DNA from 3 places in the Paenibacillus sp. FSL H3-0310 genome. Region 2 is predicted to be linked to each of the others. Evidence: riboswitches for the same ligand, from Rfam matches in the RefSeq annotation. Region 2 holds a riboswitch; each other region holds the start of a gene.
What was found. A riboswitch is a leader RNA that binds a small molecule or an ion and turns the genes downstream of it on or off. The one in region 2 is predicted to bind cyclic di-AMP.
Positions count from the first base shown of each region.

Region 1 (10,161 bases), 560 kb from region 2:
CGCTAAGGAGGCTTTTACCACCTGTTTAAATAAAATACGCGACCACGGTCTCAAAATGAAGCTCGTAGATGTAGAGTTTACTTTTGACCGTAATAAGATTATATTTTACTTTACGGCTGAAGGACGCGTTGACTTTAGAGAATTGGTTAAGGATCTGGCAAGTATTTTTCGGACCCGCATTGAGCTTCGGCAAATTGGGGTACGTGATGAAGCTAAGATGCTAGGTGGACTTGGACCTTGTGGACGAGTGCTTTGCTGCTCCTCATGGTTAGGGGATTTTGAACCCGTATCCATAAAAATGGCCAAGGATCAGAACCTTTCACTTAATCCGACGAAGATTTCCGGACTTTGTGGACGTCTGATGTGTTGTTTGAAATTTGAGCATGACAATTATGAGAGTGTAAAGGAAGAAATGCCAGCGGTCGGCAAAATTGTCGTGACCTCATTGGGGGATGGCAAAGTAGTAGGAATCAATGCCGGAAACCGTACGGTTCATGTACAGTTGTTTGAAGTGGGCAAAGTTAAGGAACTTCCAATGGATGATGTTGTCGTCAAGTAAACCATATAAGGTTACTTTCGGGGTGGAAACTTGGAGAAGAAAAATATATTTGCACACATGCAGGATATGGAAGCGCAGATGGAAACGATGCGCGCCAATCTTGGAGAATGGAAACAGACGGTAAAAGAACTGATGGAAGCTAACCAGAGGTTAACTCTGGAGAATGAACAGCTTCGCAAAATTTTAAAGCGGGATGCACCTTTGGATCCTACCGTAGATTCTGCGGAGGCGGAAGCTCTTTTAGCTACCGGAGAGGGAACAGAAGAGGTTGTCGGGGAAGGTTATGACAACTTGGCTCGACTTTACCACGAAGGCTTTCACATCTGTAATGTTTATTTTGGACATTTACGCACGGAAGGTGACTGTCTGTTCTGTCTTTCTTTTCTTAATAAATGAGGATATCCAGCCGTAGGAGATTAATCCTACGGTTTTTTTTGAATTTTAGCCCATAGGCATATGGCTTTGAAGCAAGTTTTTCTCAACAAAACCTTTAGGAGATTATTACATGACGAATTCTTTTAATGATATATCTGTCCCCTTGTTACCGACGGAGCGGGTGGATGATTTACTAACACATGATCTGCGCATTATTCAAAGTGATGAAGTATTTAGTTTTTCTATGGATGCTGTATTGCTTGCTCGTTTCGCCAGTGTTCCGCCACGTGGAAGAGTTCTAGATCTTTGTACGGGAAATGGTGTAATACCGATTTTAATGACTACCCGGACAAAAGCTTCTATAGAAGGTATTGAAATACAACCTCGTTTAGCTGATATGGCTCGTCGTAGCGTGGCTCTAAATGGCCTTCAGGATCAGGTTGTAATTCATGAAGGTGATTTGCGCGAGTTATATACTACCGCAGGACATGGTGTGTATGATGCAATAACGGTGAACCCTCCTTATATGCCGCTTAATGGCAGTGATCTGAAGCTGAACAGCCATCAGGCTATGGCTCGCCATGAGATAGGCTGTACACTGGAGGAGGTCATTCAGGCTTGTGTGCGATTGGTTCGGACGGGCGGAAAGGTAAGTATGGTTCATAAACCACAACGGTTGGTTGATATTATCAGTCTTATGAGACAATATAGACTCGAGCCAAAGATTATTCGGTTTGTACATCCACGTGCCCATCTGGAGGCAAATATGGTATTAATCGAAGCCGCACGTGATGGAAAGCCTGAGGTTCGTTTACAACCACCGCTCATCGTATATAATGAGGACAATCAATACTGTCCAGAGATTATGGACATCTACTATGGTGCTAAAGAGGGTAAATCATGAAGATATCATGTCAAAGCAGTTTTCAAAACAAGACTAATACCAGTACTCAGGAGACAACAGGGTCGCTTTTTCTGGTGGCTACACCTATCGGTAATCTGGAGGATATGACCTATCGTGCAGTCCGTACATTGCAGGAATGTGATATTATTGCCGCGGAAGATACGAGACAGACCCGAAAATTACTCAGCCACTTTGAGATTTCACCTTCGATGTTGTTTAGTTATCATGAGCATAATAAGGCCGCCAGTGGACCTGAGCTTGTACGCTATATAATAGAAGGAAAAAATTTGGCACTCGTCAGCGATGCCGGTTTACCAGCGATTTCTGACCCTGGAGCGGATCTTGTAGCCCTTGCAATAAGTCATGGAATTCCGGTGATTCCTATCCCTGGAGCTAACGCAGCGTTGTCAGCTTTGATCGCTTCTGGTCTATCTACGAATACGTTCACCTTTATCGGCTTTCTTCCCCGAGAGCGTAAGGACATCCGAGCAGTATTAAGTCCACTTCGTTCGGCTCAAGGCACTTTGTTGTTCTACGAATCTCCCCATCGCGTAGTTAAGACACTTGCTCATCTTCAAGAAGCATTCGGTAATCGCCAGATTGTGTTGGCACGTGAATTAACGAAAAGATATGAGGAGTTTCTACGCGGTTCGATTGAGGAATGTACACTATGGGTGGCTGAACATCCTCCGCTAGGCGAATATGTTATTGTCGTAGAAGGGGAGAGCAAGGAAGATGCAGAAATCGCAGAATCGGCGTGGTGGCGTCAGTTAAGCATTGAAGATCATGTAGCTCATTACGAAGCACAGGATGTACCACGGAAAGAGGCTATGAAAAAAGCGGCATCAGACCGGGGTGTAGCCAAACGGGATATTTATAATGCGTTGCTTGATAGAGCAGAAGAGTAAGTGTTATAGACGAATTCCTAGAATAACTAAGGATTTTTGGAGCCGTTTCGAGCTTGAGTGATTTATCTGTAGGTTAAATGTAATTTGTACAGTTATTTTTGAATTTTTTTATGTATTTGTTCGTTTAGTTGTACTTCATACAGTTATAAAGGTGGAAAGGATTGATTTCACGGAGATATAGGAAATATAAGTGTACAAAATACAATTAATTCGTTTAATGGTAAAAAGCATTTAAAATAACTGTAAGAAATACAACTAAGTATTACTAGTTCCGTCTTGAAGCACATTGCCCTTAGGGAGGGGATAACCAGGAGGGCAAACCCAGACATAAAAAATACCTCCCGCGGTCACGGGAGGTCAAGGAGATATGAAAAGGTTAGAATTAACAATTTGATTAGTTCTATTATATACTATTTAATTTAGTTTGTCACAGGGGTAGGGATGGAAGATATGCATTCATGACAAACTATTTTTCCTTTAAAGTAAGTTACGTTCTCAGCGTTGCCACAGAAAATGCAGGCAGGCTCATACTTTTTAAGCATAATCCGTTCGCCATCAACGTAAATTTCCAGTGCGTCCTTTTCGCCAATGCCAAGTGTACGGCGTAATTCAATAGGAATAACAACCCGTCCAAGTTCGTCTACTTTTCTTACAATTCCTGTTGATTTCATCATAACAATCGTTACTCCTCTCAATGTTCCAAAAACGTCATTATTCGACATTGTTCACTGTTTTATGATACTTATAATACCAACGATTCCCAAATCAGTCAACCTTTTTTCATAGGCCGAATAAGAAAATTTCCATAAGAACTTTGAATGTCCCTATAAAAATTAAGAATTACCCTGAAAGCATTTTGTCGATTTACCAAGACCAAAAATGATACTTTTCGACAAAGTACGACATAATTACTTATTATATACTGATATTAGTTAAAATCATATTAAATTATTAGAAGGAGTTGATCTCATGAAGCAGCCGCTCACGGAAGAAAAAGTTTTCAAGGATCCCGTTCATAATTATATTCACGTACAGGATACGATTATTTGGCGACTAATTAATACAAAAGAATTTCAGCGTTTACGCCGGATTCGCCAGTTAGGTACCTCATATCTCACTTTTCATGGTGCAGAGCATAGTCGTTTTTCTCATTCTTTAGGAGTATATGAAATTACACGCAGAATCATTTCGCAATTTGAGCGCAGCGGGTATAAGGATTGGATTCCTGAAGAAAGTTTGCTTACTTTGTGTGCGGCTTTGCTGCATGATTTAGGGCATGGTCCATTTTCACATTCTATAGAAGAAGCTTTTGAAATGAACCATGAGGATTGGACCTGCCGAATTATTTTGGAGGACACGGAGATCACCGAAATATTGCGTGATGTGGAGGAAGATTTTCCTCGTAAAGTAGCCTCAGTTATCTCTAAGACATATGAGCATGAAATTGTTGTCAATTTGGTTTCCAGTCCGCTGGATGCTGATCGTATGGATTATTTGCTGCGTGATGCGTACTATACAGGTGTAAACTATGGAACCATCGACATTGATCGGATTTTGAGAATGCTTCGTCCTTATAATGGGCGGATTGTAGTAAAAGAATCAGGTATGCATGCCATTGAAGATTATTTAATGTCGCGTTATCAAATGTACTGGCAGGTATATTTTCATCCGGTGACGCGCAGCTCTGAAATTATTTTGCGTCAAATCTTCCGTAGAGCTAAAGAATTGTTCCAAGAGGGGTACAAATTTCGCTTTATGATCGCTCCGCTGGAAGATCTCTTTCGAGGAGAAGTAACAGTGAAGCAATATTTAATGCTTGATGAGGCACTGGTACAGACTGCTTTTATGCAATGGACACTTGAAGAAGATGAGTTATTAAGCGACTTGTGTACCCGTTTTATTCATCGTAAACTGTATAAATATGTAGAGATCGAGAATTTGGATACAGATATGATTACGGAAATCCGCAGCAGTTTTGCGGGAGCGGGACTTAACCCAGAATATGACTTAGAGATTGATTATCCGACAGATTTGCCTTATGATGTGTTCCGTCCAGGAGCAGCCTTCGACAATAATCAAATTTTACTGCTTGATCGCAATGAGCAATTGCGGGAAATTTCAGAGGTATCGGATATTGTGCGCTCAATAAGCGGAATTCATCGTGGCAGATATCACCTATATTTCCCACAGGATAAGCTGAAAAAAGCCCTTACACGGTTGCCCTCTTCTGTAGCAGAGATTTTTGCAAAATAATACAAATATTTATGGAACTATTGATAAAAACAACAAGGAGTGAGCTTTAAAATGTATCTGTTCGACACACATACACATTTAGATGCGCCTCAATTCGACGAGGATCGCGAGGAAGTTATAGCTCGTGCAGTAGAGGCCGGAGTTAGCAAGATGATCAATATTGGATTTAATCGGGAAACGATCCCTTCAACGATGAAGCTGGCTGAATCTTATGATTATATTTATGCAGCGGTGGGCTGGCATCCACAGGATGCGATTGATATGAAAGAGGGGGACCTCGATTGGATCGCCTCTCTTTGCAGCCATGAGAAAGTGGTGGCCATCGGAGAGATTGGGTTGGATTATTATTGGGATACCTCTCCCAAGGATGTGCAGCAGGAGGTCTTCCGCAAACAAATTGGACTAGCCCGTGAACTAAAAATGCCAATCTGCATACATGACCGTGATGCCCATGAAGATGTCGTACGGATTTTACGGGAGGAAAAAGCAAATGAAATTGGTGGCGTAATGCATTCTTTCTCAGGCAGCTGGGAAACCGCAAAAATGTGTCTAGATCTAGGATTTCATTTGTCATTTGGAGGACCGATCACGTTCAAAAATGCCAGAGTGCCTAAAGAGGTGCTTGCACAGACGCCATTGGACCGATTATTGATCGAAACAGACGCTCCATATTTGACTCCACACCCCTTCCGAGGCAAGCGAAATGAGAGTGCTCATGTGAAGTTAGTAGCAGAGGCTGCGGCTGAAATTAAAGGGTTAACATGGGAAGAATTGGCTAAAATTACGTATGCGAACGCACTGGAACGATTTGGGATTGTCTGAAAACAGGAGTAAAACGGGTGAAAAATAGAGAATGGCCGATATATTAAACTTTTTTAATATAAAAACGGCTGATTATTACAATATTTTAACCATATATTTGCGTAAACGTGGTTGAATCGTCCTTTACAACATGCATCAAAACAGGATATCATCTTTTCAGTGATGTGAGCTGTTGTTATTGTGACAGCCATTGATTCATGGATCGTCTCGCTGAGTCTCCGTATGGAGAACGGGGGAACCAATATTGAACTGCCGCATGCCTGTATCTTGAATACGACTAGGAATTGCCGCAGAACAATATTTGATTTCTTCACGTGGTCTTTGGGGTGAATTTAAGGGCAACCGCCGTGAGCGGGTGACCTGAAATAGGGCGTCTCTCTTTCGTCCGAACCCGACAGCTAACCCCGTAAGCGCAAGTAAGAGAGGCAACCTCGTGCACAAACATTCCCGCGTATTCTGACATCGGAGAAGCCACGAAAGAGTCCTCAAGAGAACTCTTTTTAGGCTTCTTTATTTTTGAATAAACTGAATGTTGCCCGCATACTGTTATATAACAGGTGTAGGAGTAGCTGTGCCGAGCAGGCGATCCATGAGCAGGAGACGCTAAGTTAATACGTGCGTATCCTGTGACAATCTCAAATAGTTTCGTCAAAGAAATTCAGTCCTCATGATATACAAATTGACGACGAGGCTATGTAAGGAGGATGGAGAGAATGGGCTTATTCCAACCAGAGGTATCCCATGATTCGCAGTCATCCAGCAGGTCTTTCGCATTACGGTGGGAGCAAGTAAATACTCGCGTACTTTTACTTGCAGGTGTGATTTCAATCGCAATCGCGCTGTTAATTCTGCTGTACGTACACGGTCAAAGTAATAAACAATTAGTTTTAGTAATAGACGGGCAAACACAGACACTTGAAACGCGAGAAGCACTTCTTGGTGATGTGTTGGAGAAAGAGCAAATTTCGCTGCAGCCGCATGATGAATTATCTTTAGGTCTGAGTGATGAAATAAAAGACGGTGACCGTGTCGTTATCAATCGTGCGCAGAAATTTAGCCTTACTGCGGACGGAGCAACAAAAACGTTATATACGACCGAAGACACTATCGGTCAAGCGATTGACAAACTGGGTATCAACCTAGAAGGCTATGATAAGATTTTTCCTTCGTTAGACACCACCATCTCTGCTGACATGGAGATTAAGATCGTTCGTATCAACAAGCAAACGGTACAGCGAACAACTAACTTACCTTTCCGTGTTATTAAGACAGCAGATCCCTCCCTTACTGTGGGAACAGTTAGAGTGGCACAGGCAGGCAAACCAGGCGTCATGGTTCAGCATATTGAAAAGATCTATCAAGACGGAGAACTGGCCTCTATGCGCATGATCGGCAAGGAAGTACAAACGGTAACAAAAGATAAGATCATTGCCGTTGGTACTAAAGCACTTCCTAAGCCTACTGTAGTTGCTAAAGCTACAACAACTTCCAAATCAAGCACTACCTCCAAAACGACTAAAGTTAGCGCTAAGACTAAGAACGTCACAAGCAAGGCTGGCGTAGACTTTGAGTACAAGAAGATGATTAAGAACGTCTCCATGACAGCTTATTCGTCAGAAGAGCCAGGGATAGGTACTAAAACTGCCTCCGGAACACGCGTAACGGAAGGTCGTACAATTGCAGTAGATCCGAATGTAATTCCTATTGGCTGGTGGGTTTATATCGATGGGCTTGGATTCCGCCGTGCAGAGGATACTGGCGGTGCCATTAAAGGCAATAAAGTGGATGTCTATTATGATTCCCTGAGCCATGCTCGTAATTTCGGCCGTAAATCACGTACCGTTTATGTGATTGGACCTGTGAAACCAGAGCTTAACTAGAACTGAAGCTTTTGCAAAAAATCCTTTGATAAGCTATAGTGATGATAACCGTTAAGGAACGCTGGATGATCATTTCGTTGATCGCAGAGCAACCGCTCATCACTTATACATTCTTTAACCAAAAGAAGAGGAGCGAATCCTCTTCTTTTTGCTTTTTTTGGAAGGAGTCAAGAAATATGATTAAGGAATTAATCGTCGTTGAAGGCAAAAGCGATACCGTAGCCATTAAGCGTGCTGTAGAAGCGGATACCATTGAGACAGGCGGCTCTGCTGTAAACCGGACTGTAATTGCTAAGATCGCGCTTGCTATGGAACGTAGAGGGGTTATTATTCTTACGGACCCGGACCATGCTGGGGAGCGAATTCGTAAAATCGTTTCAGCGAAGGTGCCGGGCTGCAAGCATGCTTTTATTCCAGAGAAGGACGCAACTCGAAAAGGGGATATCGGTGTAGAGAATGCATCGCCAGAGGCGATTCGTCATGCGCTGCGTAATGTACATACCTCTTTTGAAGGAGCACCTGCTTTGATTGGTATTGATGATCTTATGGCCGCTGGAATGCTTGTACACCCTCGGGCTGCTGAAAGACGTATGGCACTTGGTAATTTGCTTGGAATCGGATATTGTAACGGCAAACAGCTGTACAAGCGGCTGGCGATGTTTGGGATTACGCGGGAGGAATTTGCCGGGGCTCTCGCCCAAATTGATCAGGGAGGCATTACTTCATGAGTGGTAGAGAGGAAATTTCGACTCCAAAACGGACCAAAGAGATTATTCAACGTTATGGATTCAAGTTCAAGAAAAGCCTGGGACAGAATTTTTTGATTGATCAGAATATTTTGGACAAGATTGTAGACGCTGCTGGACTAGATAGCGATTCTGGGGCGCTGGAGATCGGGCCGGGAATTGGAGCGCTGACGGAGCGTCTGGCACTAACAGCGGGTGCTGTAACTGCCGTAGAGATTGACCGTAGACTGATTCCAATATTAAAAGACGTACTTTCCCCCTATCCCCATGTTAAGGTTCGTAACGATGATGTCCTCAATGTGAACTTGCAGGAAATGTTCAAGGAAGATTTCACCACTGTGAACAAGGTCAGTGTGGTTGCTAACCTGCCTTATTATGTGACTACTCCGATTCTGATGAAGCTGCTCGAAGAGAAGCTTCCCCTTGATAACATCGTTGTAATGATTCAGAAGGAGGTTGCGGAGCGTATGGCTGCATCTCCAGGTGGAAAGGAATACGGAAGTCTTAGCATTGCCGTGCAGTACTACAGCGAGCCTGAGCTCGTCTGTATCGTGCCACGTACGGTATTCATCCCTCAACCTAATGTGGAGTCTGCTGTTATCCGTCTGAAGGTTAGAGAGCATCCTCCGGTAAAGGTGGAGAGTGAGAAGCATTTCTTTGAAGTGGTTCACGCTTCTTTCACACAGCGCCGCAAGACGATTGCTAACAATCTGAAGGCTCGTTACTTCCCTGAACAAGGACGTGAGCAGCTGGAGGCTTTACTCGCAGAAGCGGGTATTGAACCGACCCGTCGCGGAGAAACACTCAGTCTTGAAGAATACGCCCGCTTAAGCGGTGTTTTGCTAGCCGCTGGAATTGAATAAGCAATAGGAAACGGTTGTTGTCTTAAGGACGACAACCGTTTCTCGTAGAAATATAAGGATGTTATTCTGGTGGAGCATTATACATTCTTATATTTTAAAAATATGTTGAGTTATGAACCAACTGAGGCCTTTGCCCATACGATGGGGTAGAGGTGGTGGTTGTAATGAATTTAGGAGACTTGGTCGTTCGCAAATCTTATGGCGGTGATTTAACATTTCGTGTAGATAATATTGTGCAGGATAGAGCCGTCATTAAAGGCACAGATTTCCGCCTGTTGGCGGATTCTCCTCTGGATGACCTGGTTCAAGTGCCTCCTACCCGAATAACGGAACGGGGACAGCAAGCACAGATCAAAGCGAAGGAATCACTGACACAGCTGCGGAAGGACCGTCAGGAGCAAAGTCAGCGGAGCGGGGGAACCCTAACAGAGGGGACATGGGCTCCACCGTCCAAGGAAGCTCCTTATTTTGAAGTGCCAGGTAAAGTACTGCATCTGGATGGCGATCCGGCATATTTGAATAAGAGCCTTAGCTTATACGAGCAGCTGCGGATTCCCGCTGAAGGGCATCATGTTCATGAATCTGCAATGGCTGATACGTTATACCGGCTGTTGCCCCGTGTACGCCCAGATATTGTAGTGATCACTGGTCATGATGGGGTACTGAAGCAACAGCATACTTACGATCTGTATAGTCTGAATAGCTATAAAAATTCGCAAAACTTTATAGCTGCTATTAGGGTAGCTAGGGAGTATGAGCGGAATTTTGATGCGTTGACTATTGTTGCCGGTGCTTGTCAATCTCATTTCGAGGCCTTACTTGGAGCTGGAGCTAATTTTGCCAGTTCACCT
Region 1 covers NZ_JBBODC010000002.1:1,016,434-1,026,594, reverse strand. The annotation lists gene MHH63_RS23990 (PSP1 domain-containing protein) at 1-559, shown strand, start outside; gene yabA (DNA replication initiation control protein YabA) at 590-955, shown strand; gene MHH63_RS23980 (tRNA1(Val) (adenine(37)-N6)-methyltransferase) at 1,065-1,838, shown strand; gene rsmI (16S rRNA (cytidine(1402)-2'-O)-methyltransferase) at 1,835-2,746, shown strand; gene MHH63_RS23970 (AbrB/MazE/SpoVT family DNA-binding domain-containing protein) at 3,166-3,420, opposite strand; gene MHH63_RS23965 (HD domain-containing protein) at 3,716-4,999, shown strand; gene MHH63_RS23960 (TatD family hydrolase) at 5,051-5,821, shown strand; cyclic di-AMP (ydaO/yuaA leader) riboswitch at 6,020-6,249, shown strand; gene MHH63_RS23955 (3D domain-containing protein) at 6,535-7,701, shown strand; gene rnmV (ribonuclease M5) at 7,878-8,429, shown strand; gene rsmA (16S rRNA (adenine(1518)-N(6)/adenine(1519)-N(6))-dimethyltransferase RsmA) at 8,426-9,310, shown strand; gene yabG (sporulation peptidase YabG) at 9,475-10,161, shown strand, end outside.
Region 1: it holds a riboswitch for cyclic di-AMP, as region 2 does, so the genes downstream of both, MHH63_RS23955 (3D domain-containing protein) here and MHH63_RS21485 (hypothetical protein) in region 2, are expected to answer to the same signal.

Region 2 (10,161 bases):
TTAGCACCCTTCGATGATGACAACTGTTCTTCAGCGTCCGCAATCGATTTTCTGTTATTCACGATGCTTTCACCCTTTCAATGATTAGTCAATCCGTTGTTATATCCATACACTTACGAGCAAATCAATAAGTTTGATGCCCGCAAAAGGAACGACTACTCCACCTAAACCATAGATAAAAATATTACGTCCCAGCAGCTTCGTAGAACTCATCGCTTTATACGAGACACCTTTCATAGCCAATGGGATCAGCAGCGGAATAATAATCGCATTAAATATTAATGCAGATATAATTGCCGAGCTAGGTGAACCCAATCCCATGACATTCAGGGCTTCCATTTCAGGAATAGCGAGCATGAACATTGCCGGAATAATTGCGAAGTATTTAGCGATATCATTCGCAATACTGAACGTTGTCAACGCGCCCCGCGTCATCAGTAGCTGTTTACCAATAGCTACAACCTCAATGATCTTCGAGGGATCGGAGTCCAGATCAACCATGTTTGCTGCTTCCTTAGCGGCTGTAGTCCCGCTGTTCATCGCTAAGCCCACATCAGCTTGGGCAAGGGCAGGTGCGTCATTCGTACCATCACCAGTCATTGCCACCAGCTTGCCTTCGTTCTGCTCGCGGCGGATAACTGCTATTTTATCCTCAGGTGTACTCTCTGCAATAAAATCATCTACCCCTGCTTCACGGGCAATAGTAGCTGCGGTCAGCGGATTGTCCCCTGTACACATGATAGTTTTGATTCCCATTTTTCGCAGCTCATCAAACCGCTCTTTCATGCCTGGCTTAACTGTATCCTTTAAGTAAATAAGTCCATAAATCCGGTTGTCTACCGCAACAGCAAGCGGGGTCCCCCCCATCCGAGCGATAGCATCGGAATTACTGTCGAGGTTCGCGGGAATGACTCCGCCCTTCGACTGTACCCATTTCTTCACGGAATCGACTGCCCCTTTACGAATAGATCGTCCATCACGCAGATCTATACCACTCATCCGGGTCTCAGCCTTAAACTCTACGAACTCTCCGCCTTCAGCAAGTTTGCTGTCATAGCTACGTTCCAGCTTCTTAGCTAGCTCAATAACAGAACGTCCTTCCGGAGTCTCATCCTTTAGCGAACTAATAGCTGCCCAAGCCGTAAGCTCAGCTTCCGTTTCATCTCCAACTGGCACAAAATCACTCGCCATCCGGTTTCCGAAAGTAATCGTACCGGTCTTATCTAGAATCATTGTATTAATGTCGCCGGCAGCTTCAACGGCCTTCCCTGACATAGCAAGGACATTAAACTGTGTGACGCGGTCCATCCCTGCTATCCCGATAGCGGAGAGTAGGCCCCCGATTGTGGTCGGGATCAGACAGACCAGCAAGGCGATCATAACAGGAATATCTAGATCAACGCCCAGATAAGTAGCAATTGGCCGCAAGGTCACTACTACAATCAGGAAAATCAACGTCAGACTGATCAAGAGTGTATTTAGTGCAATTTCATTGGGTGTCTTTTGACGTTTCGCCCCTTCAACGAGGGAGATCATCCGATCCAGGAATGACTCACCGGGATCACTGGTAATTTTGACTTTAATCTCATCACTGACTACCCGGGTGCCGCCTGTGACTGAGCCAAAATCTCCGCCGGCTTCCTTAATAACAGGTGCAGATTCACCTGTAATTGCAGATTCATCTACGGAGGCCAGCCCTTCAATTACTTCACCATCGCCAGGGATAAGTTCTCCCTGACTGACGATGACAATATCTCCTTTACGAAGCTCGGAAGAAGAAACGGTCTTCACAGACCCTCCAACGAGTTTGTTAGCTGTGATATCCTGTTTCGTTTTCTTGAGTGAATCCGCCTGGGCTTTCCCGCGGCCTTCAGCCAGCGCTTCAGCGAAGTTGGCAAACAGCACTGTGAATAGCAGAATGAACAACACTGTGATATTGAAGCCTACCGATTTCTCTGCATTAAAATATCCGGGGGCCAGTACCATAAGCAATACAATAATCGTACCGATTTCGACTACGAACATGACCGGATTTTTGATTAACGTCACCGGGTTAAGCTTAATAAAGCTATCCTTTACAGCGCTTAGGAGTATGGGTCCCGTCAGCAGCTTTTTTCTTTTTACAGTACTCATCTTGTTCTCCCTCTTCCTACCGTAAGGTCAAATATTCTGCAATCGGGCCGAGCACAATGACCGGCAGAAACGTCAGAGCCCCGATAATTACAACGGTACCAATCAGAATTCCGGTAAACAGACCATTGTCTGTGCGGAATGTGCCAATCGTCTCAGGAACTGGCTTCTTCTGGATCAGTGAGCCTGCTACTGCCAGCATCGCGATTATAGAGACATAACGGCCAAGCAGCATTACGATCCCGGTTGTAACATTCCAAAAGGTGGTGTTGTCCGCAAGCCCTTCAAATCCTGAACCATTGTTCGCGGCAGAAGAGACATATTCATATAACACTTGGCTAAGTCCATGGAATCCGGGATTCGTGATGGAACCGTTGCCCAAGTCCGTTAAGAACGCACCTGCTGTTGGTACAAGGATAATGAACGGATGCACAAGGATAGCAATCGCAATCAGCTTCATCTCCTTGGCTTCTATCTTTCGCCCGAGAAACTCTGGTGTTCTGCCGACCATTAGTCCACATAAGAAGACGCCCATGATGGCATACATCAGCATATTGATTAGTCCGACACCTTTTCCCCCGAAGACGTTGTTGAGCATCATTAGGGCCAGAGGGGTAATGCCACCCAGCGGTGTCAGCGTATCATGCATATTGTTAACACTACCTGTCGTAGCTGCCGTTGTTACCGAAGTGAACAGCGAAGATTGCGGGATACCAAAACGCACCTCTTTACCTTCCATGCTGCCTTGCGAAGACTCGATCCCCAGCGCATTGATAGCTGGATTGCCTTTGGTTTCCGCATAATAATTCAATCCCAGCAGTAATACGAACAAGGTCATCATTGCTGTGAAAATCACCCAGCCCTGACGTTTGTTCTTAGCAAACAATCCGTACATATATGGCAAAGAGGCTGGCAGCATCCACATAGAGAGAATCTCCAGAACGTTCGTAAGTGGATTAGGGTTCTCAAAAGGATGCGCTGAATTGGCTCCGAAGAAGCCGCCACCATTCGTACCTAAGTGTTTAATTGATTCCAAAGAAGCGACTGGACCGATAGCGATTTGTTGCGTCTGCCCTTCGAGTGTAGTGACCTCAAGCGATGGCTTGAGCGTTTGTGGCACATGCAATCCTACCAGCACCAATGAAACTAGCAGAGCTAATGGAATGAATACACGAATATGTGCTTTTACGAAGTCCTCGAAAAAGTTCCCGACTGATTTCTGTCCTGTAATCCCTCTGACAAAAGCAACCGCAACAGAAAATCCGCTCGCTGCAGACGTGAACATCATCATCGTGATGACTGCCATTTGTGAAAAATACGATAGTCCCGTCTCCCCGCTATAATGCTGCAGGTTCGTATTGGTCATAAAGCTGATCACCGTATTGAATGAAAGCGTCTGTTCCATATCGGCAATTCCATTCGGGTTCAGCGGCAATCCCCGCTGTAATCTTAGAAAAATATAACTGAAAGCAACCAGTACGATATTAGTTAAAACAAAGCTGAGTGCATACTTCTTCCAGGACATTCCGTCCCGTTTTTTCAGGCCGATCAGCTTATAAATACCTTTCTCTGTGCCTGCAAACCAGCGATCCGTACGATTCGGTTCGTTAGAAAATACATGATATAAATACGTTCCCATCGGCTTGACCAGCAAGATGAGAATTACAATTACGACGACTATTTGCAAAATGCCCATGAATGCCCCTCCTTAAAATTTCTCAGGATGAATCAACGCGTAAACCAGATATATAAACAACAGTAGGGTAACAGCGATTACTAGAATCACAGCTTATCCCTCCCCGTATCCTCAACTACACCTGCGCACCAGCGCATAAAGCCATAAAATAACCCGTAAATTACAGCTAACGAAGCCACCATATACAGATCCACCATATCTTCCGCACTCCTTCCATTATCCTTGATGAGGTGATCTATCGATTAGAAAATCAGCATCACCACTATGGGAATAGATTACATAGCTCGCACCAAGTCTTTTATAGACCAATCTAGGATTTATTGAACTTGTAATCACAAAAATCGGCTGTGTCGTCCAGGTACGGCACATCTGAATATAGCGGCAGCAAAGCGGAAAGCTGCTCTCAAACAGATATACCCTGCCTACCGGGAACGATGGGCGAAACCAAGTGCTCTGATGACGGGTATCCACTAGAATAACCTGCTCAATCCCGAGCTCCTCAAGTAAAGCTTTCTCAGCCACATTGTTGGTTAATCCCGCCATCTTAATACCCCTGAACTTCAGAAGTTTAATGAAATGTTCTCCCGCCTTTGTAGGCGCACATACAAGCACATATTCATTCTGATCCGTCATCTTTTTTTCTCCTCCTGCTCATTTACAACAAGGAGGCAACGAAAATCTCCGAAAGGATGTTGACCTATCGTCATTTTCGGGCACAACCTAAAGCTCGGTTGTGTCACGTCATTAGACGCTGCCTTACAAATACCGCTAATGATGAATTTAGCGACCTCTTAGGGGAGGCCTCCATAAATGCTTTGCTTCTAAGAGCACAGCAAAAAGCCACAAAGGATCTCCTCTGTGGCTCGCTAGCGGTCACATTGCACTCATCCTCTCTCCATACGCTTACGAGGTTAGCTGTCGGATTCGGGCGGTGAGAGTCGCCCTACCTGTATAGATGCGAGCTCACTCACACCCTCTACAGGATTCACCCCATAATCGGCTTCCGACTCTCACATCGGCTGCCGATTGTTGGTTCCCCCGCTTTCCTTACCGGAAATTAAGCGGATCAAATATTCGATTGTCGTTGAAACAGGAGTAATCATACTCTTATGCACGAAGACTTGTAAAACCTGAATGATGCCAAAATAATGCAAATTAAAAACTATTTTCCCATTAGATAGCGCTTACTTGATATCTAATCTCTCTATATCTCTTGTTTACTCGAGTTTGGAGCGTTTAATCGCTATCTATAATACATGTGATTTTATTCACCTTTTTAGAGCGAAAATACTGCAAATTCCCATTATAGGTAGAAACGCAAGAAGCTGAGGCTGAGCGAGAAAGAGGCGCGATAACACGCCATAAATACCTATTTACCTCGTTTTTCAGTCGTAGTCGGCAGGATATGGTTAAAATTGCTCTAAAAGAACATTTTCCGTTTTTTACAGAAAATCTTGAAAAGAGTATGATTCGGGTTGAATCTAATTCATGAAAAACAATCAACGCTGAGTTCCTGCATTCGCAGGGAACGGGGGAACCATCAGGCCACCTGGCCTACTTGGGGTGAATCCAAAGGAGACTGCATAAGTCTCAATAGGTAGGGCGACTCTCACCGTCCGAATCCGACAGCTAACCTCGTAAGCGTAAAGAGAGAGACCCTTGATCCGCCACGCTTTGGCCCAGGTATATCTGCCTGTAATCCAAAACCGCAGCAGAGGTCCTCCTCTTGCTGCGGTTTTTGCGTTACCTGAGCTTATTAGGTGATAGCACGCTGGATGGGGTGAATGTTTTGAAGCACTATTATTTAGGGATACATCAAGGGCTGCTTGAGCCGATAAGTCTAAATTACGTTTGTTTCGGGGCCTTGTGGTTCGAAGAACATAATCACAGGTACATTGTAGGCTATGCATTTGGCCAGAACCAGATCCAAGCCCTTCGCCAGTTCAGCACACCTTCTTCTTGTAAAGACTGTTTAGACTCTAAGATTGTATATGAGATATATAAAAAAATTCGAGAACAACAGCAGCAGCAGGATTGGTCATCACACCAAAAGCTCCCGTGGTTTACAGCCTTCAAGGAGCCTTGGAAAGATGTAAGCGCCGGTTGGTATGTCTTGAGATCCCGCAGCACCTTTCCCTTACATCTATCTGTTATACGAAAAGAGAAGTTCCGACTATGGCTAGAGCATACCGCAGTCTGTGAGAATAAAATGGAAATGCTCGCTTGTGTAGAAAGGGCTAGTGTCACTCATCATGTAGACTTAAAGCTTTTGGAAATCTAAGGAGGAACCCTACTATGGACCAGCGCAGACTATCCCGCATTGAAGTATTTGTATTGGATGAACCCGAGCCTATTCACTATGGAATGGAAGGAGCTGAAGGCTGCCGTTATGGTATTCTGAAGCTCACCTGTAAGGGAGGCTGCAGTTGGGGGGCTTGTCTGATCTCTGCCAACACCAAAAATTTCGATCTCATTAAATGGAGTTCTTTTTTACGGGCCATCTGTCATTGCCGTCTTGAAGAAGCGCTGGACAAGGTCCGCCGCGAAGGTTCAGATTGGGAGCAGGTTAAGCTTGAGCTAGTTCAGGGTGCTTTGCAGGATTTAAAGGCCAAGCTCCAGGGTAAATCCTTGGCAGGGCATATTCAGCAAGGGCGTCTGTACAGTGTTGCAGCAGGGGGGAGCAATTCCAGAAGTGAACGGCTCTACTACAAGCCTTCAAAAGCTTTATCCACTGCCTCCCAGCAGAAACACAGTTGCCCGGAACCAGACACCGCCGATCTCATCAATAAATCCATCTCTTACTTTTCTATATTATAGATTCAAGCAAATCTCTCAATCTGAAAGGATCGTGTTCACCATGCCTGACCCCTTACCTCCCGAGTCCACCTACAGTACTAAATTTGCAGAGTGTGTTCAAAAGTATACTAATGAAGTCTACGTACTTAGTTCCATGTTGTTAGAACAATCTAATGAGGCAGACAAGATTACTATCCGCACCTTCACAGAGCTTCATAAAATATATCGTCAGGATGATTTTGATCCTCAGTTATTCTCTATCCACGCTTACCGCACTTGTATTCACCAGTGTGCTGATTCTTTTGCCCGGCGCTCCCTTCTATCGGCTAAGGCATTACCTTGGGAGGAACAGCTTGTGAAGGTCATGTGGTACGGCCTAAAGCTGCCTCTTTCTCAAATAAGCATTATTCTGCAAAAAAGTGTTCCCGCACTGAAAACACAGCTTAGAGCTCTACGGGAGCAGATGACCACCCAAACGGATATACTAACGAGCGCAAATCTTTCTATAATTTAGTCACTGACTAGAATTCAGACAATCTTTAAGCGCATGAAGCATCTAACGGACTCAGGAGCCTTTAATTGAAGCTTTTCCACAAATATGGCCGGCGTTCGGACTCCAGTAGAAATCCCGAGCGATGAACGTCTTGGATCGTCTTAAAGCAAGCCCTAATCATCTTCCACCAAGGCTTACGGACCCAGATGACGTTACTTACACGTTTATCGCCTTTTGAGCATAGTATCGGACTCCAGTGCAACTATTTGGTTAAAAGAGCTACTAATTCACCATTTTTCATGCCAATAGCAACTATAGTGTCCGATATCTTGCTAAATCTCGATGATTGCTGCATTTAAGTGCTGCTGGGTCCGTTAGCTATATCAGCTCGTATACAAAGAGATTGCCAACTCAAAAACGGGGATATCCCAGCAACCATAAACGGCTGTTAGGATACCCCCGAAAACTCAGTGCCTACTATTACGCTTTACTCTTACGCGCCTTACCGTACATCCACAATCCCGCCAACATCCCCACTATAGCAACACCAGTCAATACGCCTTGAACGAAATCCATAAAAGTGGAGCCATCCGGAAGCATTCTACTAACCGTAGCCAGCGATACCGAACTCATTAAAAGCATAATGGTATATTGTTCGCTTGTAGACATCATTAACACTCCTTAAAAGTTATATGAGGTCTTCTTAGATCTTGTAAGCTTTCATTGCTTTTCTGATTTCTTTAATACTTGGGCGTTTGCCGTACATCAGTACGCCGGTACGATAGATCTTGGCTGCCAGCCATCCGAAGATGAAGGTAGTCACAAGCAGGATCAGAAGCGATACAATGACTTGCCAGATCGCCACCTCGCCGACACCAATTCGGAGCAGCATCGTCAATGGTGAGGTGAAAGGCACATAACTCGCTATCTTAACCACTAGAGTATCTGCATTGGAGATACTGAACAGTGGAACATAGAACGCTACGAAGCCTAACATCATGATTGGCATTACCGCCTGACCGAGATCCTCCGTACGGCTGACAATCGAACCTACAGCCGCATACATCAAGGCATAGAGGAAGTAACCTAATACGTACAAGACAAATCCATAGAGCAGCAAGTTAATATTGAGCTGGCCTAAATCGAGATCAAAATCAGCCAATACAGTCGCATTATGTGGGAGCGTCAAATTGACGACGATCGCTGCGACAAAGATCCCAATTTGCAATATTCCTACTAGGAAAACACCGATAACTTTACCGAACATTTGCGCTAAAGGTGAGGCGCTTGTAATCAAAATCTCCATAATCCGCGAGCTTTTCTCAGAAGTTATCTCTGCGGCAATCATGTTGCCTGTCATCATAATGGACATAAAGAACAACATAAGCATGGCATATACGATAATGTAGTTAATGGCTGGAGTGTCCTCCTGAGAGCTTTCACTGCCACCGCCTGCGTTAAGCTGTTGTGTAGTAATCTGCACAGGCGTTGACATTGCAGCAATCTGTTCAGAGGTCAGCTTGTCGCCAACGATGAATTGTGTGTTTGCTTGCTGAAGTGCATTTTGGAGATAAACTTGCACATCTCCGTTTAGTTCCCCATCATTACTATGATAAGTAACGGGTGGAAGCCCTTCACCAGTAGGTTCCGCAAAAGTAACATAACCTTCTACGGTCTCTTCATCTAATGCTTTCTTTAACTCGGCATCCTCCGCAGAAGCATATTGTACTATCTTAGCCTGTGGCATGCCCTCTGGCGCAGTATAAGCCTTCAACAATTCTGCAACCTGATTTCCCTCTTCAGCAATCACAGCAATTTGAGTAACTTCACTTTTGGCCGAATCACCCTTAAACTGATCGATGATATAGGGAAGATTCATCCCTATGCTGAGCAATAATACTAGAATCAAAGTAGTAATCATAAATGATTTCGTTCTAACTTTATTTTTAAAGGTAAAGCCGATAATTGTCCCCATCTTATTCATTAGATTCACCCACCGCTCTGATAAAGATTTGGTTTAACGTAGGTTCCTTGATTTCAAAATGCTCCACTTCACCCTGTGCTATCGCCTGCTGTAAAATACGCTGTGCTGCACCGATCTCACTGATCGATAACAGATACCCACGCTCCAGCCGTTTAACTGCTGTAACACCTGCGATGGACTCCAAACCTTTTACCTCATTAGCTGTACGCAGCAATACTTCTTCCCGCGGGTAGCCATTCTTGATCGTGCGGATATCCCCTTGAACGACCGTATTGGATCGATCGAGAATCGTAATGTTACGGCATAGCTCTTCCACATGCTCCATCCGGTGCGTAGAGAAGAGGATACTTGTTCCCGAATCACGTAATTCTTTGACCGTATCTTTCAGCAGCTCCACGTTTACTGGATCCAGCCCGCTGAAAGCTTCATCTAGAATCAGAATCTGCGGCTTATGAACGACAGCGGCGATAAAGCCCATTTTTTGCTGATTTCCTTTGGAAAGCTCTTCTATTTTTTTATTGTAATAATCCGGAACCTCGAATCGATCCAGCCAATAGCGCAAGCTCTTATCTGCATCACTAGCTGACATCCCACGCAGGCGGGCCAAGTAAACGATTTGATCGCTGATCTTCACCTTAGGATATAGTCCACGTTCTTCGGGCAGATAACCCATAAGTTGCTGCAGTTCACTGTTGAAAGGTTTTCCGTTATACAAAATCTTGCCTTCATCAGGGTAGATTAGGCCGAGCACCATACGCATCGTGGTTGTTTTCCCCGCGCCGTTCGCCCCCAGTAATCCGTAAATTTCCCCTTTACCTACGGTTAGGTTAATTCCGTTTACTGCGGTTTTTTCTCCATATTGCTTAACTACACTTTCCAGCTTTAAGGCTTCCATTTCTCTAGTCCCCTCTCTTGTGGTCAATTAGAATAGGACGATGACCCTGTGTCCATAAACTTAATATTTCGTCCAGTTCCAAACTGCGGCTCTTGATAACCTTTACGCCCAAGTCATGAATGCGTTTCTCGTTTTCAGAAAATTGTTCTATGATAAAAGAAGCTACA
Region 2 covers NZ_JBBODC010000002.1:458,693-468,853, forward strand. The annotation lists gene kdpC (potassium-transporting ATPase subunit KdpC) at 1-23, opposite strand, end outside; gene kdpB (potassium-transporting ATPase subunit KdpB) at 100-2,133, opposite strand; gene kdpA (potassium-transporting ATPase subunit KdpA) at 2,150-3,826, opposite strand; gene kdpF (K(+)-transporting ATPase subunit F) at 3,839-3,916, opposite strand; gene MHH63_RS21480 (hypothetical protein) at 4,043-4,459, opposite strand; cyclic di-AMP (ydaO/yuaA leader) riboswitch at 4,711-4,900, opposite strand; cyclic di-AMP (ydaO/yuaA leader) riboswitch at 5,320-5,484, shown strand; gene MHH63_RS21485 (hypothetical protein) at 5,565-6,107, shown strand; gene MHH63_RS21490 (hypothetical protein) at 6,122-6,643, shown strand; gene MHH63_RS21495 (hypothetical protein) at 6,684-7,136, shown strand; gene MHH63_RS21500 (hypothetical protein) at 7,596-7,784, opposite strand; gene MHH63_RS21505 (ABC transporter permease) at 7,819-9,099, opposite strand; gene MHH63_RS21510 (ABC transporter ATP-binding protein) at 9,092-9,994, opposite strand; gene MHH63_RS21515 (ATP-binding cassette domain-containing protein) at 9,999-10,161, opposite strand, start outside.

Region 3 (10,161 bases), on a different contig from region 2:
TGGTACAACGGGCGCGACGGGCGACCCGGGCGCGGTCGGCGTTGCCGGAGCTACGGGGGCAACGGGCGTGACGGGTGATCCGGGGGCGGTCGGCGTTGCCGGAGCTACGGGGGCAACGGGCGTGACGGGTGATCCGGGGGCGGTCGGCGTTGCCGGAGCTACGGGTGCCACAGGGGCGACGGGTGATCCGGGGGCGGTCGGCGTTGCCGGAGCTACGGGTGCCACCGGTGATCCCGGCGCGGTCGGAGCTACTGGCATTACCGGAGTCACTGGTGCAACCGGTAACGGTGCAATTATTCCACTGGCATCCGGAGGACCTATTATTATGACCACGGTTTTAGGTGGTTTGGTTGGAACAACAAGCCTTGTAGGCTTCGGAAGTTCAGCCACAGGTATTTCGCTTGTTGGCGGTAATATTGATTTGACAGGTACTCTCCTTGGACCGCTTATCAATTTTGCATTCTCAACTCCTCGAGCAGGAGTAATAACTTCCATTGCCGCTTACTTCAGTAATACCATAGCTTTATCGCTGCTTGGTACTACGATAAATGTAACAGCGCAATTGTACCAATCTGCCACACCAAATAACACATTTACTCCTATTCCAGGCGCAACAGTCCCACTTCCACCTATCACCGGTACTATTAATCTTGGAACTTTTGTCAGCGGAATTACGAATGGTATCAATTTTACTGTAACACCACAGACACGTTTGCTTATGGTATTCTCAGCCACCGCTACAGGTCTTACCCTTGTAAATACAGTCACTGGTTATGCAAGTGCTGGCTTTACGATTGTATAATCACTAAAAAAAGTTAAAAAAAGCATCTGCGATTCCTTTTGAAGGAGGTGGCAGATGCTTTTTTGTAATATGCGGATTCAACTCTTGATCTTTCGGACTCAGATGCCGCTATTCGTTAATTTATCACTGTTTAGAGAGATTATCGGACCTGAGAGGCGCTATTGGGCAGAAATGGTGCTCAGTAGTGTCTATTTTGTACTAATAACGCCTATGGAGTCCTATAGCAACTCAAAAATAGGAAAATATTGCAAATAAGAGCGCCTGAGTCCGATAGCTACTCCGTTCACTGGGAACCATAGTCCATTCACTGAGATTCATAGCCCGTTTAGTGAGATTCGTACTCCGTTCACTGAGAGCCATAGCCCGTTTAGTGAGATTCGTACTCCGTTTACTGGGAGCCATAGTCCATTCACTGGGAGTCATAGTCCGTTCACTGGGAACCATAGTCCATTTAGTGAGATTCGTATAGTCCGTTCACTAGGATTCACACTTTGTCACTGTTTGCAAAAACGAACCTCACAACTAATACGATTTCAGCTTATAACAAATACACCTTCAGCTTATCGATGACCTCATCGATTTCCGCTGTAGTCGTATATCGTCCCACACTAAAACGAACCGCCCCCCGTCCAATGTTCTCCGACACATGCATAGCCTTTAAAACAGGCGAAATCAACGTTTCACCGGAATGGCACGCCGAGCCAGTTGAAGCAGCCACAGCTTCCAGGGAATCGATAATTTCATGACCCACTGCTCCAAGAAAACTAACGTTAAGGGTGTTAGGCAAGCGCTTGTGTTTATGACCATTCAAATGAATTTTTTCGCCAAAAGACTCCTGCAGTCTTCCATAGAAATACTCCGTAACTTGCTTAACTCTTTCTCTAGAATCAGAGTCAGCAGCAAGCTCGCAGGCTTTTCCTAAGCCAATGATGTAAGGTGTATTTTCTGTCCCCGCTCTTCGCCCCTGTTCATGGCCCGCACCGTGTATCAAAGGCTCAATGTGAATGCCGTCCCGAATGTACAATGCTCCAATGCCTTTGGGCGCATATAATTTATGGCCTGCAAGCGTTAGAAAATCCACTCCTAAATCCGCTACATCGAGGTCTACTTTTCCCGCAGACTGTGAAGCATCTGTATGAATAAGAACACCCCGTTCGTGGCAGACCTCAGCTATTTCCTTGATCGGCTGGATCGTGCCCGTTTCGTTATTAGAGTGCATGATGGAGACCAGAATGGTTTGGTCCGTAAGCTGCTTTTTCACATCCTCAACCTGCACCATTCCATACGAGTCAACAGGTACATAAGTGAGGGTGTAGCCCATCTGCTCCAGAAACTGACAAGGTTTAATTACCGCCGGATGCTCGATAGCAGACAGGATAATGTGATTACCTTTATGGCGATACGTTTGGGCTACTCCTTTAATGACAGTATTATTAGACTCACTACCCCCACTGGTAAAAAGCACCTCACCCGGCGCACAATTCAGGAAATCAGCCACCTGTGTTCTTGCCTGCTCTATTCCGAGTTTAGCTTCACGCCCCAAAGAATGACTGCTTGAGGGATTCCCAAAATGACCGTAAAGATAAGGGATCATAACCTCTGCTACTTCCTTATCTACTGGTGTTGTAGCGTTGTAATCTAAATAGATCATATTAGTAAAGCCCCCTTTAACCATAACGCGAAACTTATACTTCCTGACGTTTTAAAAAAGAACGCACAGCAGTCTCAGCTTCATCCAGATTATTCACTTTAAAAGTAACTCTCTCAATGCCTTCATACTGAGTAGACGTATAATCGTATCTAGGGTCGTAGTAATACTCTAACAGCAGCGCCACAGCTTCGCCGAACAAATCCGCCTGCAAGCATCGTTCGATTTCTGCTGCAACAGGGATATGAATTCGGGATTTAATACTCCGAAATGCAGAAATACACTGCTCCTTGTACTCTTCTGGCCGATAATCCTCAAGGATTTGCTGCACTCTGGCTTGCAAAGGCATCTCAATCCAGATCTGTGTTCCGATCTCTTTTTGCTCGGCCATAAACGGGGGCATCACTACCTTACCAATCTTTTTGCTCTCCGCTTCAAATAGTACATAAGGAGAATCCCCGATCTTAATTAACTCCTCTAAAAGAAGACTATCGAACGTTTTTTGATTGTTCGCACGAAGACCAATCTCACCAAAAATAGAACCACGGTGACCTGCCATCCCTTCCAAATCCAGAACAGGATACCCCTGTGTCTTCAGGCGGTGTAACAGATTGGTTTTACCTGTGCCTGTATTTCCGTGAATCACATAAGACTTAGTCTTACATTCATAGGACTCCAATTCGTCGAGCACCCATTTACGATAAGCCTTATAGCCGCCTATCAGCCGGTAAGCATGAATATCCATTAAAGAGAGTACGGTCGCAGTTGTACGGCTGCGCATACCTCCCCTCCAGCAGAATACAGCTTTGTCTCCTTGAATCGCTGCAAATTCTTTGACAAAAGAAGGCAGTTTTGCCGCAGCAATCTCCAAACCACGTTCTTTCGCGGCCTGCACACTTGTCTGTTTATACAACGTCCCTACTTCAGCCCGTTCCTGATCATCAAAAAAGGGAATATTCAAACTATCCGGCAGCGTTGCATCTTTATATTCAGAAGGAGATCTAACATCAATAATGGTGATCTGCTTCTTGTTTTTTAACACTCTAAGTTCTTCCAGTGTAATGTCCTGAAACAATATGCTCTCTCCTCTGGTGGCTAACCTTCATAATTTGCTCTAAGCTGATATACAACAGTTATTCCACAGCAGCTATAACCGTAATCTGACCCGGATGCTCTTCCGTTACCTCTCCGATCAATGCCGCTTCTACCCCTGCATCTACTAACTCTTTTAGCAAATCTTCGCTTTGTTCAGGGGCCACAGAGATCAGCAATCCGCCAGAAGTCACAGCGTCACATAGAATATAGCGGCTTAGTTGGTCCATCTCTTCCGGATAAAGAATGCTGCCTTCCAGATGGGCAAAGTTATTCTTAGTGCCTCCTGGAACAAATCCCTGTTCCGCAAGCTCTCTTACTCTTGGCAGCATCGGTACATCGCCTTGACGAATGATCAGGCCCGTGCCGCTCCCTTTAGCCATTTCCGAGGCATGTCCCAGTAGCCCAAATCCGGTAACATCTGTACAAGCATGTACATCATAAGGCTCCATGATTTCAGCCGCTTTTTTATTCAAAGTAGACATTACTGTCGTAAGGCGTGTGGTTTCTTCAGGAGATAGCTGATCCTTTTTAATGGAAGTTGTTAAGATCCCCACACCGATAGGCTTCGTTAGAATCAGCTTGTCTCCCACCTTGGCGCTCGCATTCGTTCTTACTTTGTCAGGATGCACAAGGCCCGTAACGGCCAATCCGAATTTGGGCTCTTTATCGTCGATGGAATGTCCGCCCACAAGAGTAGCTCCTGCTTCCTGTACTTTATCCGCTGCACCGCGCAAAATGTCACCGAGAATACTTTTATCTAAAACAGAAATAGGGAAGGCCACAATATTAAGCACCGTAAGCGGCTTTCCACCCATCGCATAAATATCACTTAATGCATTGGCTGCTGCAATTTGACCAAATGAATAGGGATCATCCACGATCGGCGTGAAAAAATCAACAGTTTGCACTAACGCTAATTCATCACTTAAACGGTACACCCCTGCATCATCACTAGTGTCCAGACCTACAAGTAGATCCGGGTTAGGAACAGTTGGTGGCAGACTGCGAATAACCTGCATGAGATCAGCGGGACCGATTTTGCAGCCGCAGCCCCCTTTTGAAGATAATGAAGTCAGTTTTATAGTTTCAGCTTGAGACATCATGACTCAGCTCCTTTAGTATGAATTATCTTAATCTTACACGAGTAGATCGCATTGTACAAAATGCAAGAGTAGCAGATGTGCTGCTTGTTACGCCTTCCTCTATACACTTACCATCACTACTTAGGTCTACCGTTCTTTCCCACGTCGGGTGAGCTATATTTGATGCTGTGGTAGGGTGGGACATTAAGTGGCGTTCTAGGTACAATATGCTTGTAAATGTTCAACATCCATCGGTTAGTAAAATAACCAAAGGCTGGCTCATTCGTAGATTTCACTACGGATAAGCCAGCCTTTAGTTGGATGTCCATTATATTAGGGAAATCCTCCCTAATGTTCATCGATAATCGCTTTAAAATGAGGTTTTTAGGGAATTCCTCCCTAAAAATTCATGCAAATACCCATTTATGGCTAAAAACATCCTATTATTAGGGAGGATTTCCCTAATCTACGTTCTAGGAGCCATAATCTCCTTCATTTTAGGGAGAATTCCCCTAAAGTTCTTCCCAGAAAGACGTCCCATAGCCAGCTCATTCCGCCCTGGCTATGGGACGCCTATTTTCTCACTTAAACGCTCGCTTGTGAAGGTCTCCCTATAGATCAGCTAATCTGCTGAGTACCCTGCTGCTTCTCTAAGAAACGCTGAAGAATCGCATTGAATTGCTCCGGCTGGCACAGATTACTTGGATCTAATGCGTTCGGAATAATCGCCAACTGCGCCTGCGGCAGCTGAGACACCATTTCCTTCATACAATTCACTCCAAATTCATTAAAGTCCCCTACAATACATAAAGCGGGACGTTTAAAAGCCTTTAAACATCTGGTGTAATCAACATGGCTCGTAGCCAGCCTTTGCCGATATAACTCCCGGGGGCGTTTGTCCAGCAGCCCTCTTCTAATCTCATTGTAGGCCAGACTCCAGCGCTCTCGGTACATCATCCGAATCGAAGGCAACACCAGCTCGCTTGGGAGATAATACATTAGTAAACTACAATATGCTGCCATAGTTTGTATTTTCCCTACTATTGTTGATCCGTGAGTCCTACAAAAGCTATCCGCGACCACAATTGCTTTTACACGCTCAGGATATTGTTTGGCAATATGCTGAACGACTAAGCCACCATAGGCGATTCCTACAAAAACTGCTTCACGGATACCTAGGTCATTCAACAGCATAATCAGATCCAGACATTGCGTCTCAATAATCTCATGTGGGGCCTCCAGCAGTTTACCAGACTTGCCATTCCCCCGTAAATCGCACAAAATCACTTTATATTTATCGGAAAAATACTCCAGCTGTGGTTTGAACATACTGTGTGTTAATCCATGTCCATGGATAAACACAACCGGAGTGCCAGTTCCATTGATTTCATAATAGAGCGAAGTTCCGTTCAGTTTAGCGATAGGCAAAGGTAACACCTCTTTCATAATAAATTCTACGACTATATCTGCTTAAAAACGCAGCAAAAAACCACAGAGGGATTCTCTGTGGCTATTCATCACTAAACACGCCATTCATCCTCTCTCCATACGCTTACGAGGTTAGCTGTCGGATTCGGGCAGTGAGAGTTGCCCTACCTGCAGGGATGCATATTATGCACCCGGAACAGGATTCACCCCATAACCAGTGCCGACTCTCACATCGGCTGCCAGTTGTTGGTTCCCCCGCTTTCCAGAAACGGAAATTAAGCGGATTGCTTATGTAATTGTAAATTTAAGATAATTCTCAGTTCTGAGATGAATCATACTCTTGTAAGGTTTTCTTGTAAAGGAGGGCTCTGGTCAAAATAATGTTGAAAGCAATGCTTTTCATTTCATATTAAGCATACTCTTCATTTTCTCTTTCTTTTGCTCTTGTTTACTCGTTTTCTTTAGAAAAACAGCTCTGAAGCAAGCGAAAAAGGGGGTGATTCACCAGTACTTTCCTATTTAATAAGAAACGACAATCTTCAATACCAATATTGGGCCAGTTTCTGTACCTTGGGGTGTTCGTCGTTTCTATGTCCCCGATCCGTTTGGCAAGCTTGTTAATATTATTTCACATGAACAGCACGAATGATTTCATAAAAAAGAAAAAAGCTAAGCAGAATCAGAGATCTCCCCCTGTCCACTTAGCTTCCTTTTACAATACTATGGCTACAAAAGATCGGCGTTTTTCAATGCATGCTCCCAGCTTGGAAAAAAGAACAGCGCACTTCTCATAAGCTCTGGGTCGCTTTGCTTTACTTGTTTTTTACTGATTGAGCTTCCGTCGCTTTGCAGCTTTTTGATCCGACTTAATACTTCATCAGCCTCCAAAGGAATTTCCATTGAAACACTCCTTTCTCAGTGACCTGTTTCCCTTCATTTTCTCCATAATATGTTTATTTATTCCGTACTCTTAATTTCCCCAGATTAAACCATCTGATAGATGGGTTGTTCAGCAATGAACCGGGTAGGAAGCATGGGATATTTGTCTGCTAAGATTTCAGCTAAATATTTCATCCCCGGCGCTTCACTCTCCGCATGACCTAACATGATGAGCGCTTTAGATCTGCCTTGGTGCCCTGCATCCCGCACATATTCCGGAGTCTCCCACTCTGGTCCCTCTCCAGCGATAATTAAATCAAGATTGTGATCATTAAAAAGCGGAATAGCCATCATCCCGCCTCCTCTGTAACCTACTAATATCCCTACGCGTTTGCAGGACAGAGACAGGTCACCAGCAGCGCGTACATAAGAGATGCCTAGATTACTTTTAATATACTGAGCAGCTTCCATTACAGTCATAGCAGGAATAGTGAGAATCGTAGCAGCCGCTTGCTGCTCTTCCACATAGTCTGACCAATCCAGCTCTCGCAGCAAGCCCATCATAATCCCATCCGGCTCTTGCCGATGCCAATAATCATGATAACGAAAAATAGCTATTGGGGAATGTTCGATCAGACTTTTTTTCGCATGATAAACCGGATCACCTTCTAACCACTCGCTCGCTGCATGATGGCTATAAAATACACCTTCATGCGTGATCAGCAAATTGGCTCCTAACGCTATAGCTTGCTCCACAATATTTTGTGTGGCAGAGAAGGCCGTAATAATCCCTGTGACTTCAGTTTCCGGTTCCCCTGGGTTCAGAATATCCACAGTCCCTTCTACCTGTTCCACAGTTCCCATTAAATCTTTCAAAATCGCTCTAATCGTGAGACTCACTATCATCATCCCTCGAATCGAAATCTAATAAATCTTTCTGCCTTTAAGATCCTCAATTCCGCTCTTACGATAAAAATACGTATTGATCCGATCTCTCCATTCCTGCGCATGCTCTGCTTGCTCTTCAAGACGTTGCTTCACTTGCACATACAATCCACTATCCATGCTGCCTTCAAGTGATTTCCATGTTGCTAGAAGCTGTGCAGCCTGCTCTGCCCCCTCGAAATGAGTATCGTAGATATGTTGTATAACCGTTTGCCCCGATTGCAGAACATGCGTGTATGGAACATGATGGAAGAACAGCAGCAGCTCTTCTGGACAAGACGCTAGATTCTCATAATTTGATGCATTAAGACCCATATACTGTCCGCTATACCCCGTTCCCGATTTGACTGAACGATCCACACCAATGCCCTTATGATCCGCATAATGGTACGTTCCCCACTTGGCGTATTCATATCCATCCACATTCGGCCCATAATGATGATCCGGATTAACCATCCAGCCCACACCTAATGGAGCTGTGTAAGATTCGTAAATCCTCCATGAGTCCATTAACATCCCGCGAATAGCAGCCACTAGACCTTCATCAGTGCCAAAGGTAAGGCTAATCCATTCCTCAGCTATTTCTTTTGCCGTCAGCTCCGGATTCCAAATTAATCTCCCATATCCATACAGATTGGCTTGAGCTAACCCATGCCCCGTCCAGTTCATGTCATCCCCAACATTTGTTACAGCAGCCACACCATTATATTTATTTCCCCACACCGATCCGTCCACAATATGTTTCACAAGCGTAGTTTGCCCTTTGGCATAAGTATTGAAATCAAGGACTTCTTTCCACTGTGGAACGAGATAACAGAGATGCCGCTGCTGCCCCGTATATTCTTGAGCAATCTGAAACTCCATCAGATGATTGGTATGTTCCAGTGCGCCAAACAACGGAGATACCGGTTCTCTGACTTGAAAATCCATCGGTCCATTCTTGATTTGCAGCACTACATTATCATTAAAACGGCCATCCAATGGTTTGAAATGATCATACGCTGCTCTGGCCCGATCGGTCTTACGGTCACGCCAATCCTGCTTGCAGTTATATACGAAACAACGCCAAATCACGATTCCGCCAAACGGCTCCAGTGCTTCTCCCAGCATATTAGCGCCATCGGCATGGTCACGCCCGTAAGTGAATGGCCCTGGTCGATTTTCTGAATCTGCTTTGACCACAAACCCGCCAAAATCAGGGATCACTCGATAAACCTCACCAGCCTTATCTTTCCACCATTGCCGCACCGCTGGGTCCAGTGGATCAGCTGTCTCCAATGCTCCGATCTGTATCGGGCTGGCGAAGTTAGCACTGAGGAATAGCTTAATTCCGTATACGCGGAATATTCCTGCAATTAACGCGATATCAGGCAAATATTGCTCCGTTATAAATAGAGATTCAAGCTCATGAACATTCACATTGTTAATCGAAATCGCGTTGATCCCCACAGAGGACATCAATCTGGCATAATCACGCAGCCGCTTTGTATCGTTAAGAAATTGATTGGACTCGTAAAAAAAGGACCGTCCAGCATAGCCACGTTCAATACTGCCATCAAAATTATCCCAGTGATTAATCATTCGCAGGCCGTTCACCGGATTCATAGACAAATTCAGAGCGTCTATCTCGCTTTCTGTTCCTATCAGCCGTAACAGATGGAATACGCCATACAATATTCCAACAGGCGTTGAAGCACCGACAGCGATACATTGCTCAGTAGCATTTGTACGTATAAGGAAACCTTCAGGACCCAGTGAATCGGTTCGTTCTCCTGCGAATACTCTACTAATTAATGGATTCCCCCCTTGGAAGGTTCCTATAACGATACACGGTCCTTCAGGTTTCGCTGTGAGCAGTGGCGCTTTGCCCAGCATAGAGGTCATCCCCTGTATGAATTCCGCGGCTGCCGCCTGAATCGTCTCGTTGTCCTCCGTTACTACCAACTCAACACACCAATCTATATATTGATTGTATAGAGATCCTGATTTCAGCTGGTCATAGTTGAGCCAAGCCTCATAAGCGGTATTTGTCATGTTTATTCCTCCCGTATAAATAACCCGCCCTGGATTGAAAAGGACGGGTTCATAATTCGCAAGCTTGAGCAGGTTACCCGCTCTATGATTTGGTGACAGCGTTAAGCAATTGGTGATAAGCCGGCTTAGGATTATGCCGCTCATCGAATAGAAATGGCCAATTTTTCCGTCCCCGAACAGGGAAGCCGTCCAGCCATGTATAGTCATCCGCTGCTCCCCAGAAAGTGACTGAGCTAATCACGTCGCGG
Region 3 covers NZ_JBBODC010000001.1:381,186-391,346, reverse strand. The annotation lists gene MHH63_RS01925 (exosporium glycoprotein BclB-related protein) at 1-802, shown strand, start outside; gene MHH63_RS01920 (cysteine desulfurase family protein) at 1,341-2,453, opposite strand; gene mnmH (tRNA 2-selenouridine(34) synthase MnmH) at 2,488-3,525, opposite strand; gene selD (selenide, water dikinase SelD) at 3,584-4,645, opposite strand; gene MHH63_RS01905 (hypothetical protein) at 4,765-4,986, opposite strand; gene MHH63_RS01900 (alpha/beta fold hydrolase) at 5,246-6,073, opposite strand; cyclic di-AMP (ydaO/yuaA leader) riboswitch at 6,161-6,347, opposite strand; partial or broken gene MHH63_RS01895 (glyoxalase) at 6,594-6,704, shown strand; gene MHH63_RS01890 (hypothetical protein) at 6,782-6,955, opposite strand; gene MHH63_RS01885 (Nif3-like dinuclear metal center hexameric protein) at 7,040-7,834, opposite strand; gene MHH63_RS01880 (alpha-glucuronidase family glycosyl hydrolase) at 7,859-9,913, opposite strand; gene MHH63_RS01875 (endo-1,4-beta-xylanase) at 9,996-10,161, opposite strand, start outside.
Region 3: it holds a riboswitch for cyclic di-AMP, as region 2 does, so the genes downstream of both, MHH63_RS01900 (alpha/beta fold hydrolase) here and MHH63_RS21485 (hypothetical protein) in region 2, are expected to answer to the same signal.